One region of the Micromonospora sp. NBC_01699 genome, then DNA from elsewhere that is predicted to be linked to it. Evidence: riboswitches for the same ligand, from Rfam matches in the RefSeq annotation. Region 1 holds a riboswitch; each other region holds the start of a gene.
The links. A riboswitch is a leader RNA that binds a small molecule or an ion and turns the genes downstream of it on or off. The one in region 1 is predicted to bind cobalamin.
Positions count from the first base shown of each region.

Region 1 (4,327 bases):
CTGCGGAGCTGATCCGTCAGTCCGACCCCGAGTGGTACCACCTGTCATTCATCATTGGGTCACTGGCGGGGCTCCTCGCTCGCCTGACCGCGGACTCCGGCAGCTATCAAATCTCGGACGGACCTCGGTTGGGAACCGTCCTGATCGATCTACTGTCAGCGTTGCTCGCCCACACACTCGACGCCGAAAACGCTCTCGCCCCGGAGGCGCGTCGACGGGTTCTGACCCTGCGCGTCCGGGCATTCATCGAGCAGCACCTGCATGAGCCAAGCCTCAGCGCGAGCACCATCGCCGCCGCGCACCATATCTCGATCAGTTACCTGCATCGTCTGTTTCAATCCGAGAGCGTTACGGTCGGAAGTCTGATTCGGAGCCAGCGTCTGGAACGGGTCCGTGGCGATCTGGCCAACCCCGCTCTGCGAGATATTCCGATTCACAGGATCGGGGCTCGTTGGGGATTCAGCGATCCGGCGGTCCTCAGCCGCGCTTTTCGTGCCGCTTACGGCATCCCGCCCGTGAACTACCGCCACCGGGCAAGGGTCAACTTGGAGGGGCAGCGGCCCGAGACCGACGCACCGTGATCAGGAGATCCGTAGGGAACCGGCCCGGTTGATGATGCGGCGACGCGAGCGAATCGTCCCTGACACCGGCACACAGTTCCTTGTCGATGCGTCGACGAGAGAATCACGTGACCGGGTGCACTAACGACCAGATTTGATCCCCGACGCCGACCGGAGCCGATCACCGGACACCGGGCCGCCGTCGTGAGGCGCCTGGCGATGGCGTGGTCGGGGGATCGTAGTGGCAGACGATGTAGCCGCCGATAGCCCTGAACCGCCCTGAGTCGATTCTCGAACCCTCATCCGAGGAACGCGCGCGAGCGTACGGCGGTCGGATCGAGCACTCTCGGTAGCGGCGGTTCCCCTCCGCCGCAGAACACGTACCGGGGCTCGCCGCCCGAGCGGGCGTCCAACCGGTAGACGCCCTGGTCTCCGGTGATGCGCCAGTCCACGTTCGGCGGCGCGCCCTCCCCATCGCCGTGGCGAAGTACGTAGATCAGGTACTCGCACGCGGGATTGAGTAGCGGTGCCGGTCCCGGATCCTGAGCCCACTCCGCCGAGGCCTGCCGGAGCGGCATCCGGCCACCGATGCGCACCTCACGCCTCGGGGCGGCGGGCAACGTCGGGGCGACCCACAGCACTTCGAGGATTCTCACCGTCGTCAGCGTGTACGGCATCGAGGGCCTCGCCGGATCGGGCGGCCACGAGTACGTACGTTGTTCGGTCAAGTCGATCACCGATGCCCGGATGACCGCGTGGCTCTCCGCCAACAGACCCGACCGGGCCGACGAGTAGTCCGGGCAGGGTGACCGCGACCGCCTCGGTCAGCGACGGCACCGGTGACACCACGCGCAGGGTCTTCCCTCGCCGCAGGTCGGTCGGGTGTGGGTCCGTACCGTCCCCACCGAACGGATCAGCCGTCCGAACCTCTCAGCACGGTGGCGCTCGGACCCTTACACCCTCTACTGTTCGATACGCATCGACGTCTACGTTGGCCCGTGGTCGACCACGGACGTCGGGCGAGCCAACTGGATATCGATGTGCTCGTGACGAGGAAGCCGGTCGAATTCCGGCACTGTCGCGCAACCGTAGGTCATCGCAGATGACGAGTCGGGTCCACCACGCGGGCACATGTGTCAGACCACTGTCGCGTTAACAGAGGTGACCGCCCGATGCACAAGCCGCTTCATCGCCTCGCTCCGCGACACCTGCCAAAGGTCACCGGCGTCACCGACCTCGCGGTCAGCACGGCCATCGCCGCTGCCAGGCTCCAACACCCCCTCCGGCCGGCCGTGGCGCTGGTCGGCCTCGGCTTCCCGTTCGTCGTCGCGCTGTACGTCGGCCGACGTCACCTCGTCCATCGGATCACTACCCACAAGGCGGTTGCTCCATGAAACGACTCCTGTCCACGGTCAGCGGCCTCGTGATGGTGGCCGCCCTGCTCACAGCCGGCCCGTCACCGGCGCGGGCGGTCGACCCCACCAGGGGCTACCCGGGGATCTGCACGGGCGCGGACGCGCTCACCGGCGTGACCGTCGTGATCGACTTCCAGGAGCTCCACAACAACGGTGGGGTGCCGGCATCGACGATCACCCGATGCTCGCCGAACGCCAACCCCGGCACCGCCCGTACGGGCATCAAGGCGTTGCAGGACGCCGGCATCTCGGTCGCCGGCACCGCGCAGTGGGGGCTCGGATTCGTGTGCCGGCTGGAGGGCCGGCCGTCGGCGACGGAGAACATCCCGCGCGTCAGCAACCCGACCTACAAGGAGCAGTGCGTGGTGACGCCGCCGGCCGAGGCGTACTGGTCCTACTGGCACGCCAACGGCGCCGGCACCACGTGGACCTACAGCAGCTTCGGTGCGCTCAACCGCAACGTCGTACCGGGTGGTTTTGAAGGCTGGTCGTTCTCGCTCAACCGCAACGCCTCGACCAACCCGGTGCCGCGGGTGACGCCCCGCAACCCGGCGGTCAACCCGCTCAACCAGACCGGCCGATGAAACCGCATCTGGTTCGGCTCGTGGCCGCGGCGGCCGTCGTCTACGTGACGGCGGCCGCCGTCCCCGCGTACGCGATCGACCACGGCAAGGGCAAGCCCGGATTCTGCACCTCCGGCAGCGGTGTGACCGTCGTGGTCGACTTCCAGCAGCTGGGTGGCACGACGATCGTGCGCTGCTTCCCGCAGAGTTCCCGGGGCACCGGCCTGGACGCGCTCAAGGGCGCCGGGTTCCAGATCGCCGGCGCCCAGCGCTGGGGCGAGGCGTTCGTCTGCCGGGTCGAGAACCGACCGTCGGCGGTCGAGCAGGTACCAATCTCCGGTAACCCCGACTACCGGGAAGCGTGCGTCGACACCCCACCGGCAAAGGCTTACTGGTCCTACTGGCACGCCGGGAACAACTGCCCCTGGCAGTACAGCCAGTGGGGCGTCAAGAACCGCGACTTCGTCCAGGGTGGGTTCGAGGGCTGGTCGTTCTCCCTGAACGCGACCGCCGCGTCCAACCCGGTGCCGCGCATCGCCGCCGTCCGGCCGGGGACCGAGGGCAGGGCCTGTAACGCCTCGGAGGAGCCGCCGCCGATTTCGGACGACCCCGACGAGCAACGACCGCCGCGACCGGATCCGCCGGCCCCACCCGGCAACGGCAACCCCGCCGGTGGCACCGACGACGGCAACCCCGGTGGTGGCGACGGCGACGGCGGTCGCGCGCCGAACACCGGTGGCGCACCGCCCGCGCCGACGACCAGCGGGACGGCGCTCCCGCCGCCGCGACCCCAAGCGACCGCTACGGGTACGGTGGCCGCCGCGAGCCCGGCCGAGAACGTCGCCTTCAGTGGCGGCGAGCGGGCCGAGGACGTCAACGAGGTGATCCGCAGACAGTCCGGCGCGAGCCGGTGGGCGCCGTGGGCAGCCCTGGGCGCGATAGTCGTCCTCGTGGTGACGACGTGGTGGACCGCCCGTCGCCGATCCCGGAAGGCGTGATGCGTCCGTTGTACTTCCTACCCCGCGACCTGCACCCCGCCGCCTGGTGGGTGTGGGCCCTGGGGCTGGCGACGGCGGCGAGCCGCACCACCAACCCGTGGCTGCTGATCACGATCATCGTGGTGGCCTGCCTGACGGTGGTGGCTCGCCGCTCGGACGCGCCGTGGGCGTTGGCGTTCCGGCTCTATCTCTACCTCGCCGCGGTCATCGTGGTCATGCGGGTCTTCTTCCGGTTCGTCTTCGGCGGCGCCGAAGGCGCCACGATCATCGTCCGGCTACCGGAGATCCCCCTGCCGGCCTGGGCGGCCGGTGTCCGGCTGCTCGGAGACGTGTCCGCGGAGTCCGTCCTCGGCGGTCTCTACGACGGGCTGCGTCTGGCCACGATGGTCGTCTGCCTCGGCGCGGCGAACGCCCTGGCCAACCCGAAGCGGCTGCTCAAGGCGATGCCGGCCGCCCTGTACGAGCTCGGCACCGCGGTCACCGTCGCGCTGTCGGTGTTCCCGCAGCTGGCCGAGAGTGTGCTCCGGGTGCGGCAGGCCCGCAAGCTGCGCGGCGGCACCGGCCGGGGCGTGCCGAGCCTGCGGGCGATCGTCATCCCGGTGCTCGCCGACGCCCTCGACCGGTCGCTGATGCTCGCCGCGTCGATGGACTCCCGGGGCTACGGCCGCGCCGGGGTGGCCACGACCCGCGCCCGCACGCTCACCGGCACCCTGATGGTCATCGGTCTGCTCGGCGTGTGCGTCGGCGTCTACGCCACCCTCGACGGCACCACGCCCCGCTACCTCGCCGCG
Region 1 covers NZ_CP109199.1:4,597,768-4,602,094, reverse strand. The annotation lists gene OG792_RS19735 (helix-turn-helix domain-containing protein) at 1-581, shown strand, start outside; gene OG792_RS19730 (hypothetical protein) at 860-1,216, opposite strand; gene OG792_RS19725 (hypothetical protein) at 1,227-1,355, shown strand; partial or broken gene OG792_RS19720 (helical backbone metal receptor) at 1,344-1,415, opposite strand; adenosylcobalamin (AdoCbl) riboswitch at 1,587-1,729, shown strand; gene OG792_RS19715 (hypothetical protein) at 1,697-1,921, opposite strand; gene OG792_RS19710 (hypothetical protein) at 1,951-2,559, shown strand; gene OG792_RS19705 (hypothetical protein) at 2,580-3,536, shown strand; gene OG792_RS19700 (energy-coupling factor transporter transmembrane component T) at 3,536-4,327, shown strand, end outside.

Region 2 (4,327 bases), 1.1 Mb from region 1:
ACTCAGGCGAGGGTGCCGCGTACCTCGGCGGCCGAGGCGACGAGCCGGGCGAGGGCCTGTTCGACCTCCGCGTACCCGCGGGTCTTCAACCCGCAGTCCGGGTTGACCCAGAGCCGGTCGGCGGGCACCGCGCGGACCGCCCGGCGCAGCGCGTCGGTGATCTCCGACTGCTCCGGTACGCGGGGCGAGTGGATGTCGTACACGCCCGGCCCGACGCCGCGCCCGTAGCCGGTGGTGTGCAGGTCGTCCAGGATCTCCATCCTCGACCGGGACGCCTCGATGCTGGTGACGTCGGCGTCGAGGGCGTCGATCGCGGGCAGGACCTCGCCGAACTCGGAGTAGCACAGGTGGGTGTGGATCTGGGTGCCGTCGCCGACCCCGCTGGTGGCGAGCCGGAACGCCGCCACCGCCCAGTCGAGGTACGCCTTCTGCTCCGACCGGCGCAACGGCAGGGTTTCCCGCAGTGCCGGCTCGTCGACCTGGATGATCCGGATGCCGGCGGCCTCCAGGTCCCGTGCCTCGTCCCGCAGCGCCAGCGCCACCTGGTTCGCGGTGTGCGCCAGCGGCTGGTCGGCCCGGACGAACGACCAGGCCAGGATCGTCACCGGCCCGGTGAGCATGCCCTTGACCGGCCGGTGCGTCAGCGACTGCGCGTAGGTCGACCAGCCCACGGTCATCGCCGCCGGTCGGGCGACGTCGCCGTAGATGATCGGTGGGCGTACGCACCGGGAGCCGTACGACTGCACCCAGCCGTGCTCGGTGGCGGCGAAGCCGTCGAGCTGCTCGCCGAAGTACTGCACCATGTCGTTGCGTTCCGGCTCACCGTGGACCAGCACGTCGAGCCCGAGCCGTTCCTGTACGGCGATCACCTGCGCCACCTCGGCGCGCATCCGTTCGGCGTAGCCGGCGTCGTCGAGGCGACCGGCCCGGTGCGCCGCCCGCGCCCGGCGGAGTTCGTCGGTTTGCGGGAACGACCCGATGGTGGTCGTCGGCAGCGGCGGCAGCCCGAGCCGGGCCTGCTGCGCGGTTGCCCGTTCGGCGTACGGGCCGCGCCGGAGGTGTTCGGGACCCAGCGCGTCCAGCCGGGCCCGGACCGCGTCGTCGCGCCAGTTGGCGGGCGTCGCGGGGGCGGGGGCGGGCAGGGCCGCGATTCCGTCGCGCAGCGCCCGGCCGAGCGCCACCACCTCGTCGACCTTCTGCCGGGCGAACGCCAGCCGGTCCCGCAGTCGTGGGTCGAGGCCGGTTTCGGCGGCCAGGTCGACCGGCACGTGCAGCAGCGAACACGACGTCGACACCGCGACGTGGTCGGCCAGTCCGGTCAGGATCGCCCCGGTCCCGGCGGCGGCCCGCAGGTCGGTACGCCAGACGTTGCGCCCGTCGACCAGCCCGGCGACGACCGTCCGGCCCGGCAGCGGACCGTAGGCGGCGAGCCGGTCCAGGTTCCCGGGTCCGGCGACCAGGTCGAGACCGACCGCCTCGACCCGGCTGTCCAGCAGGGCCGGCAACGCGTCGCCGAGTTCGCCGAAGTAGGACGCGACGAACAGCCGGGGCCGCTGCTCCAGGGCGGCGAGTCGGGTGTACGCGGTCCGTAGCGCGTCGATCTGCTCCGGGTCGCGGTCGGCGACGTACGCCGGTTCGTCGAGTTGGACCCAGGCCACCCCGGCCGAGGCCAACGCGCCCAGGATGTCGGCGTAGACGTCGACCAGGTCGTCGAGTCGGTCGAACGGCCGGAACCCGTCCGGTGCGCCGGCGCTCGCCTTGGCCAGCAGCAGGAACGTGGCCGGTCCGACCAGCACCGGTCGGGTGGTGATGCCGAGCGCCCCGGCCTCGGCGTACTCCCGCAGTGCCTTGTCCGGCAGGGCCACGAAGCTCGTCTCCGGACCGACCTCCGGCACCAGGTAGTGGTAGTTCGTGTCGAACCACTTGGTCAGCTCCAGGGCCGGCTGCTCGGCCGTGCCCCGGGCCATCGCGAAGTAGGTGTCCAGCTCGCCGAGCCCGAGCCGGCGGAAGCGGTCCGGGATCGCGCCGATCAGGACCGAGGTGTCGAGCACCTGGTCGTAGTACGAGAACGTGTTCGACGGGACGGCGTCCAGGCCGGCGTCCCGGAGCGTGCGCCACACCTGCGTACGCAGGCCGGCGGCGGTCTGCTCCAGGGTGTTCGCGTCGATGCGGCCGGCCCAGTAGGACTCGACGGCGTGCTTGAGTTCGCGGTGCGGACCGATGCGGGGGTAGCCGAGCACTGTGCTCAGCCCGAACGGTGCGGTCACGAGACGGGTGTCCTTCCCTCGAAGTCGGCCGACGACCACGGGAGGGAAACGGCAGGGCACGGCGCGACGACCGGCCTCGCCCTGACCCTCCCGAGGGGTCGACGGCGGCGTACGCGGACGCGTACGCGGTGCGGGCAGGTCTTCGGACTCGCGGGCGCGACCGGGGTGACCCGGTCTCCTACTGGCCGTCGCTTCCCAGACGCGTCAGCGTCCAGTGCTCATGACGGCGGTCGTTCCCACTCACCGCTGCGGGGCAGTCCCGGTTTCACACCGGGTTCCCTCTTACGACGCCCCACCGCGAAAGCGGGGCGAACCAGCACTGCCGCCCATCGTACGCGTCCCGTCCGGTGGTGGGTGGGCCGTCTCACCCACCCACCACCGGTCCCCGGTCAGAAGTCGTCGTCGAAGCTGACGGTGCCACTCACCCCGACCTGGTACGCCGACACCCGGCGTTCGAAGAAGTTCGACAACTCCTGCACGTCCTGGAGCTCCATGAAGGCGAACGGGTTCTTCGAGCCGTACAGCGGGGCGATGTCGAGTTGGGCCAGCCGGCGGTCGGCGACGTGCTGGAGGTACTCGCGCATGTCCGTCGGGGACATTCCGGAGATGCCCTGTTCGAGCAGGTCCTCGGCGAACTGGACCTCGCACTCGACGGCCTCGGCGAGCATGTCGCGTACCTGTTGGCGCAGGTCGTCGTCGAACAGGTCCGGTTCCTCCCGGCGGACGGTGTCGACGACGTCGAAGGCGAACGCCATGTGCATCGACTCGTCCCGGAAGACCCAGTTGGTGCCGGAGGCGAGGCCGTGCAGCAGGCCCCGGGAGCGGAGGAAGTAGACGTAGGCGAAGGCACCGTAGAAGAACAGGCCCTCGATGCAGGCGGCGAAGCAGATCAGGTTGAGCAGGAACGCGCGGCGGTCGTCGCGGGTCCGCAGTTCGCGCAGCTCGAAGATGGAGTCGATCCAGCGGAAGCAGAAGTCGGCCTTGCGGCGGATCGAGGGAATGTTCTCGATCGCGTCGAACGCGGCGAACCGCTCGTCCTCGTCCGGTATGTAGGTGTCGAGCAGGTTGAGGTAGAACTGGACGTGCACGGCCTCCTCGAACAGTTGCCGGGACAGGTAGAGCCGGCCCTCCGGCGAGTTGACGTGCTGGTAGAGGTTGAGGACCAGGTTGTTCGCGACGATGGTGTCGCCGGTGGCGAAGAAGGCGACCAGGCGGCCGACCAGGTGCCGTTCGGCCGGCGTCAGCCGGCCGAGGTCAGCCAGGTCCGAGTGCAGGTCGACCTCCTCGACGGTCCAGGTGTTCCTGATCGCGTCCCGGTACCGGTCGAAGAAGTGCGGGTAGCGCATCGGCCGCAGGGTCAGGTCCATCCCCGGGTCGAGCAACATGGAGGTCTTGGCGGTGCTCGTCATCGTGTTGCCTCACGTCTGGGTGCGGTCGCGGACTACTGGCAGGCTTCGCAGGACTCGGGGTTCTCCAGGGAGCAGGCGAGCGCCTCGTCGGCAGCGACCAGCACCGGCCGGTCGATGGCGACGGTGGCCTGCTGGATCCGGGTGGCGGGGCGGGAACGCAGGTAGTAGGTGGTCTTCAGCCCGGACTTCCAGGCGTACAGGTACATCGAGGAGAGCTTGCCGATGTTCGGTGCGCTCATGAACAGGTTCAGCGACTGACTCTGGTCGATGTAGGGGGAGCGGGCGGCGGCGAGGTCGATCAGCGCCCGCTGCGGAAGTTCCCAGGCGGTACGGAACAGCTCGCGTACCTCGGCGGGCAGCGCCGCGATGCCCTGCACCGACCCCTCGGCCCGCCTGATCTCGGTGCGGACCTGCTCGGTCCACTGCCCGAGGTCCTTGAGCTGTCGGACCAGCGCGGTGTTGATCTGGAGGAACTCGCCGGAGAGGGTCTCCCGCTTGAACAGGTTGGACACCTGCGGCTCGATGCACTCGTAGCAGCCGGCGATCGACGCGATGGTGGCGGTCGGGGCGATCGCGACCAGCAGCGAGTTACGCAGCCCGTGAGCCGCGATCCGGTCCCGTACGGCGGTCCAGCGCGCGGTCTGCGTCGGG
Region 2 covers NZ_CP109199.1:3,473,689-3,478,015, forward strand. The annotation lists gene metE (5-methyltetrahydropteroyltriglutamate--homocysteine S-methyltransferase) at 3-2,267, opposite strand; cobalamin riboswitch at 2,384-2,600, opposite strand; gene OG792_RS15220 (ribonucleotide-diphosphate reductase subunit beta) at 2,657-3,676, opposite strand; gene OG792_RS15225 (ribonucleoside-diphosphate reductase subunit alpha) at 3,709-4,327, opposite strand, start outside.
Region 2: linked by a shared signal. The riboswitch ahead of metE (5-methyltetrahydropteroyltriglutamate--homocysteine S-methyltransferase) and the one ahead of OG792_RS19710 (hypothetical protein) in region 1 are both predicted to bind cobalamin.

Region 3 (4,327 bases), 1.6 Mb from region 1:
CCGGTCGGTGGCGGGTCGTCGGCCGGCGGCCCGGACCACCTGGCCCCGATGCTGGTCGCGGACGCCGTCGGCATCCCGCCCCGGCAGGTCGCCTACCAGCAGTACGACGGCGGCGGCGACCTGCTCGCGGCGATCCTGCACCACCAGGTGGCGTTCGGTGTCTCCGGCCTGAGCGAGTACGCCGACCAGATCAACTCCGGGCAGTTGCGGGTCCTCGCCGTCACCAGCGAGCACCGGGTTCCCGGCATCCTCGCCCCGACCCTGCGCGAGGAGGGGGTCGACGTGCTGTTCAGCAACTGGCGCGGCATCGTCGCCCCGCCCGGACTCGCCGAGCGGGACGTGGCGGCGATGCGGGACGCGATCGCCCGGCTGCACGACTCCGCCCAGTGGCACACCGCCCTGGCCAGGTACGGCTGGACCGACGCCTACCTCGACGGCGACGCCTTCGGCGACTTCCTGCGTACGGAGAACGACCGCCTCGACCACCTGCTCGGCGGCCTCGGCCTGACCGAAACGCAGTAGCGGGGCGCGGGCGCAACCGGTGCGGCGCCGGTCAGTCGCTCACGATCGGCCCGTTGTCGGTGGTGTCGACCTCCCGCCCCGGCCCGATCCGCACCCCGCCCTCGGCCCCGGAGTCGGAGTCGATCTCGGCCTTGACCTCGGCTTCGGCGCCGTCCGGGCGGTACGGGCCGATACCGGAGAACCGGCCGGCGCCGTGCCGGCGCAGGATCGCCTGCTCCACCACGTTCACCACGATGATCACCCCGGCCAGGGTGACCAGCGCGGCCAGCGCGGGGATGAGCGTGGCGACGGGGAAGAAGACCAGGCAGGCGGTGGCCGCGAGCAGGCGGCGCCAGGCCACCGTCCGGTGCAGCCGCCAGTGGGTGTAGGCGAAGGTGCCCAGAAAGAGCGCGGATCCGGCGTAGAGCAGGGCCGCGTCGCCCATCCTCATCCCGCTCAGCGGTGACCGGACCACCTCGGCCTGGCCGACCGAGATGGCGATGATCCCGCAACTGAAGCCCAGGTGCGCGTAGAGCAGGATCGAACGGCGTACGTCGCCGTGCCCCTCGGACTGGACCACCGCCCGGCGGAACGCCCAGAGACCGTGGATGAAGTAGGCCCACCAGAGCCCGGACGCGAGCGCGTACGAGCCGGCGACGGCGATCATCCGGGGCCAGGTCAGCGGCAGGCTGGACGCGACCGCGCCGACCTGCACCACGGACTCGCCGAGGACGAGGATGAGCAGCAGCCCGTACCGGTGGGTGTAGTGCACCGGCCGGACCCGGAACTTGGCCAGTTGCCGGCGCAGCACCAACGGGCTGAAGATGTCGATCGCCGAGGCGGTCGCCCAGAGCACTATCCGGGCGTCGCCGTCCACGATGCCGCCGATCAGCAGCAGCGGACCGGAGATCAGGGCGCCGACCCCGTACGGGCCGACGAAGAAGCCCCGCCACTCGCGGAAGTTGTTGAGGGCGAACCCGGCGAGCAGCACCCGAATGATCACGTAGCTGACGCCGTAGAGCAGGCCACGATCGTCGAAGGCGCCGGGGATGGCGAGAGCCAGGACGAGGTTGCCGAAGCCGAGGGTGAAGATGACGACCCGGTCGCGTACGTTGCCGATGTCGCGCTGGTTGGCGTAGATCGTGACGCCGACCCAGGCCCAGTACATCGAGATGAACAGGATCAGCCCCTGGGCCACGCCGAGCCAGTCGTGGTCGGCGAACAGCTCGGCGGTGATCTGGGTGACGGCGAAGACGAAGGCCAGGTCGAAGAAGAGTTCCTCCCAGGTCACCCCCTTGTCCGACTGCGGCTGCCGCACCAGATCAACATACCGATCACGGTGCGTCGCCGGAGCCGGAGCGACCAGATCACGCGGCCCGATCCAGGGTCGTCTACGCCGTGAGAATCGTCGCTGCGAATGGCGGCGGGCGGGGCGCCGCCGCTAGCGTGTCGCTGCCGTGGTGCTCGGGAAGACCGGTGCGAAACCGGAGCGGCCCTCGCCACTGTGATCGGGAAGTCGTTGGTCTGAGCCCGGACGCCGGCGCGCCACGCGCGGCGACGGACCGGGCAACCACTGGGCAGCCGCCCGGGAAGGTTGACCGACGACGTGTCACCCGTCAGCCAGGAGACCGGCCACGGCACCGAACAGACCCATCCACGAGGTGCTGGAGAGGTGGTCCCCATGCGCGTGCGCGCATCCCGACCGCAGTCCCGCCGACGCGTACCCGCGCCGGCCATCGTCGCCCTGGTCGCGGTGGCGGCGCTCGCCGCCGGCTGCGGCGGCAGCGACGAACCACGGGGTACGGACGTCGCCGGGTCGGCGTCGACCGGACCGGTGACGCTGAAGAACTGCGGCTTCGACGTCACGGTCACCGCCGTGCCGGCCAGGGTCGTGACGATGAACCAGGCGGCCACCGAGATCATGCTCGCGCTCGGCCTGGGCGACCGCCTGATCGGTACGGCCTACCTGGACGACACCATCCTGCCGGAGTACGCCGACGCCTACCGCGCCGTGCCGGTGCTGGCGAAGGAGTACCCGTCGAAGGAGAAGCTGCTGGAGGTCGGGCCGGACTTCGTCTACGGCTCCTTCGCCAGCGCCTTCGGCGAGGAGGGTGCCGGCGACCGGGCCGCCCTGCGGACCCTCGGCATCGGCAGCTACCTGTCCCCGGCCGGCTGCCCGGCCGACGCCAGGCCGGCGACGCTGACCGTCGACCACGTGTTCGACGAGATCCGCGAGGTCGCCACCGTCTTCGGGGTGCCGGACCGGGCCACCGCCCTGGTCGACGCCCAACGCGCCCGAATCACGGCCGCCGCCGCCAAGCCGCGCGCCGGTGTGTCCGTCTTCTGGTGGGACGACGGTACGGACGCGCCGAGCGCGGGTGCCTGCTGCGGCGCCCCCGGAATGATCATGTCGGCGGTCGGGGCGCGGAACATCTTCGCCGACGTCACCGGGAGCTGGGGCGACACCAGCTGGGAGGCGGTCGTCGAACGGAACCCCGACGTGATCGTGCTGATCGACGCCGAGTGGAGCCCGGCCGCCGGGAAGCAGACCTACCTGGAGGCGAGTCCAACCCTGCGGGACCTGCCGGCGGTACGGGACAAGCGGTTCGTCACCATCCCCTTCTCCGCCACCTCGGCCGGGATCCGCAACGTGACCGCGATCGAGGGGCTGGCGAACGGGCTCGCCGCCGTGGCGCCGCGTACCGGCGGTTGACCGTGACCGCGTACCGGCGGGTTGACCTGACCGCCTCCCGTGCCGGCGCCGCCGGTCGGACCGGTGCCGCCGGTTACGCGGGGCTGCTGTTGGGCCTGACCGCCGCCCTGGTCCTGTCGACCGGGGTGGCGGTCACCATCGGCCCGGCGGACCTGTCCCTGGCTACGGTCTGGTCGGTGATCGGGGACCACCTCGGACTGGTCCACTCCGACGTGCCACTGCTGCGGGACCACATCGTCTGGCAGCTGCGGCTGCCCCGGGTGCTCACCGCGGCGGTGGTCGGGGCCGGGCTCGCCGCCGTCGGCGCGGTGACGCAGACCCTGACCCGCAACCCGCTGGCCGACCCCTACCTGCTGGGCATCTCCTCCGGCGCGTCACTGGGCGCGGTCCTGGTCGTCGTCGCCGGGTTCGGCGCCGGACTGTGGGCGGTCTCCACCGGGGCGTTCGTCGGCGCGCTCGGGGCGTTCGCGCTCGTGCTGGTCGTGGCCAGCCAGCGCGTCCGGCTGGCGCCGACCCGGATGATCCTGGCCGGGGTGGCGATCGGGCAGCTCTGCGCGGCGGTCACCTCGTTCGTCATCATCTGGCAGGCGGATCCGCACGCCACCCAGGAGATCACCTTCTGGCTCTCCGGTTCGCTCGCCCGATCCGCCTGGACCCCGCTGGCGTACGGCTGCTTCGCCCTCGCGGTGACCATGCTGCTCTTCCTCTGGCACGCCCGTACGCTGAACGCCTTCGCCTTCGGCGAGGACGCCGCCGCCAGCCTCGGTGTCGACGTCACCCGCGTCCGCTGGCTGCTACTGGTCTGCGCGGCGCTGCTCACCGGCACCCTGGTCGGCATCAGCGGGGCCATCGGTTTCGTCGGGCTGATCCTGCCGCACGCCGTCCGGTTCTTCACCGGGCCGGACCACCGCCGCCTGCTGCCGGTGTCGGTCCTGGTCGGCGCCGTCTTCCTGATCTGGGTCGACACCGTGGCGCGGACCCTCTTCGAGCCACGGGAACTGCCGGTCGGGGTGCTCACCGCGCTGCTCGGAGTGCCCGCCTTCGTCGTGCTGATGCGCCGCCGGGAGGTGCGTGGCTGATGCTCACCGCCGCCGGACTGAGCTGGTCGGTCAG
Region 3 covers NZ_CP109199.1:2,998,673-3,002,999, reverse strand. The annotation lists gene OG792_RS13435 (tripartite tricarboxylate transporter substrate binding protein) at 1-522, shown strand, start outside; gene OG792_RS13430 (low temperature requirement protein A) at 554-1,819, opposite strand; cobalamin riboswitch at 1,943-2,152, shown strand; gene OG792_RS13425 (ABC transporter substrate-binding protein) at 2,183-3,214, shown strand; gene OG792_RS13420 (FecCD family ABC transporter permease) at 3,217-4,293, shown strand; gene OG792_RS13415 (ABC transporter ATP-binding protein) at 4,293-4,327, shown strand, end outside.
Region 3: linked by a shared signal. The riboswitch ahead of OG792_RS13425 (ABC transporter substrate-binding protein) and the one ahead of OG792_RS19710 (hypothetical protein) in region 1 are both predicted to bind cobalamin.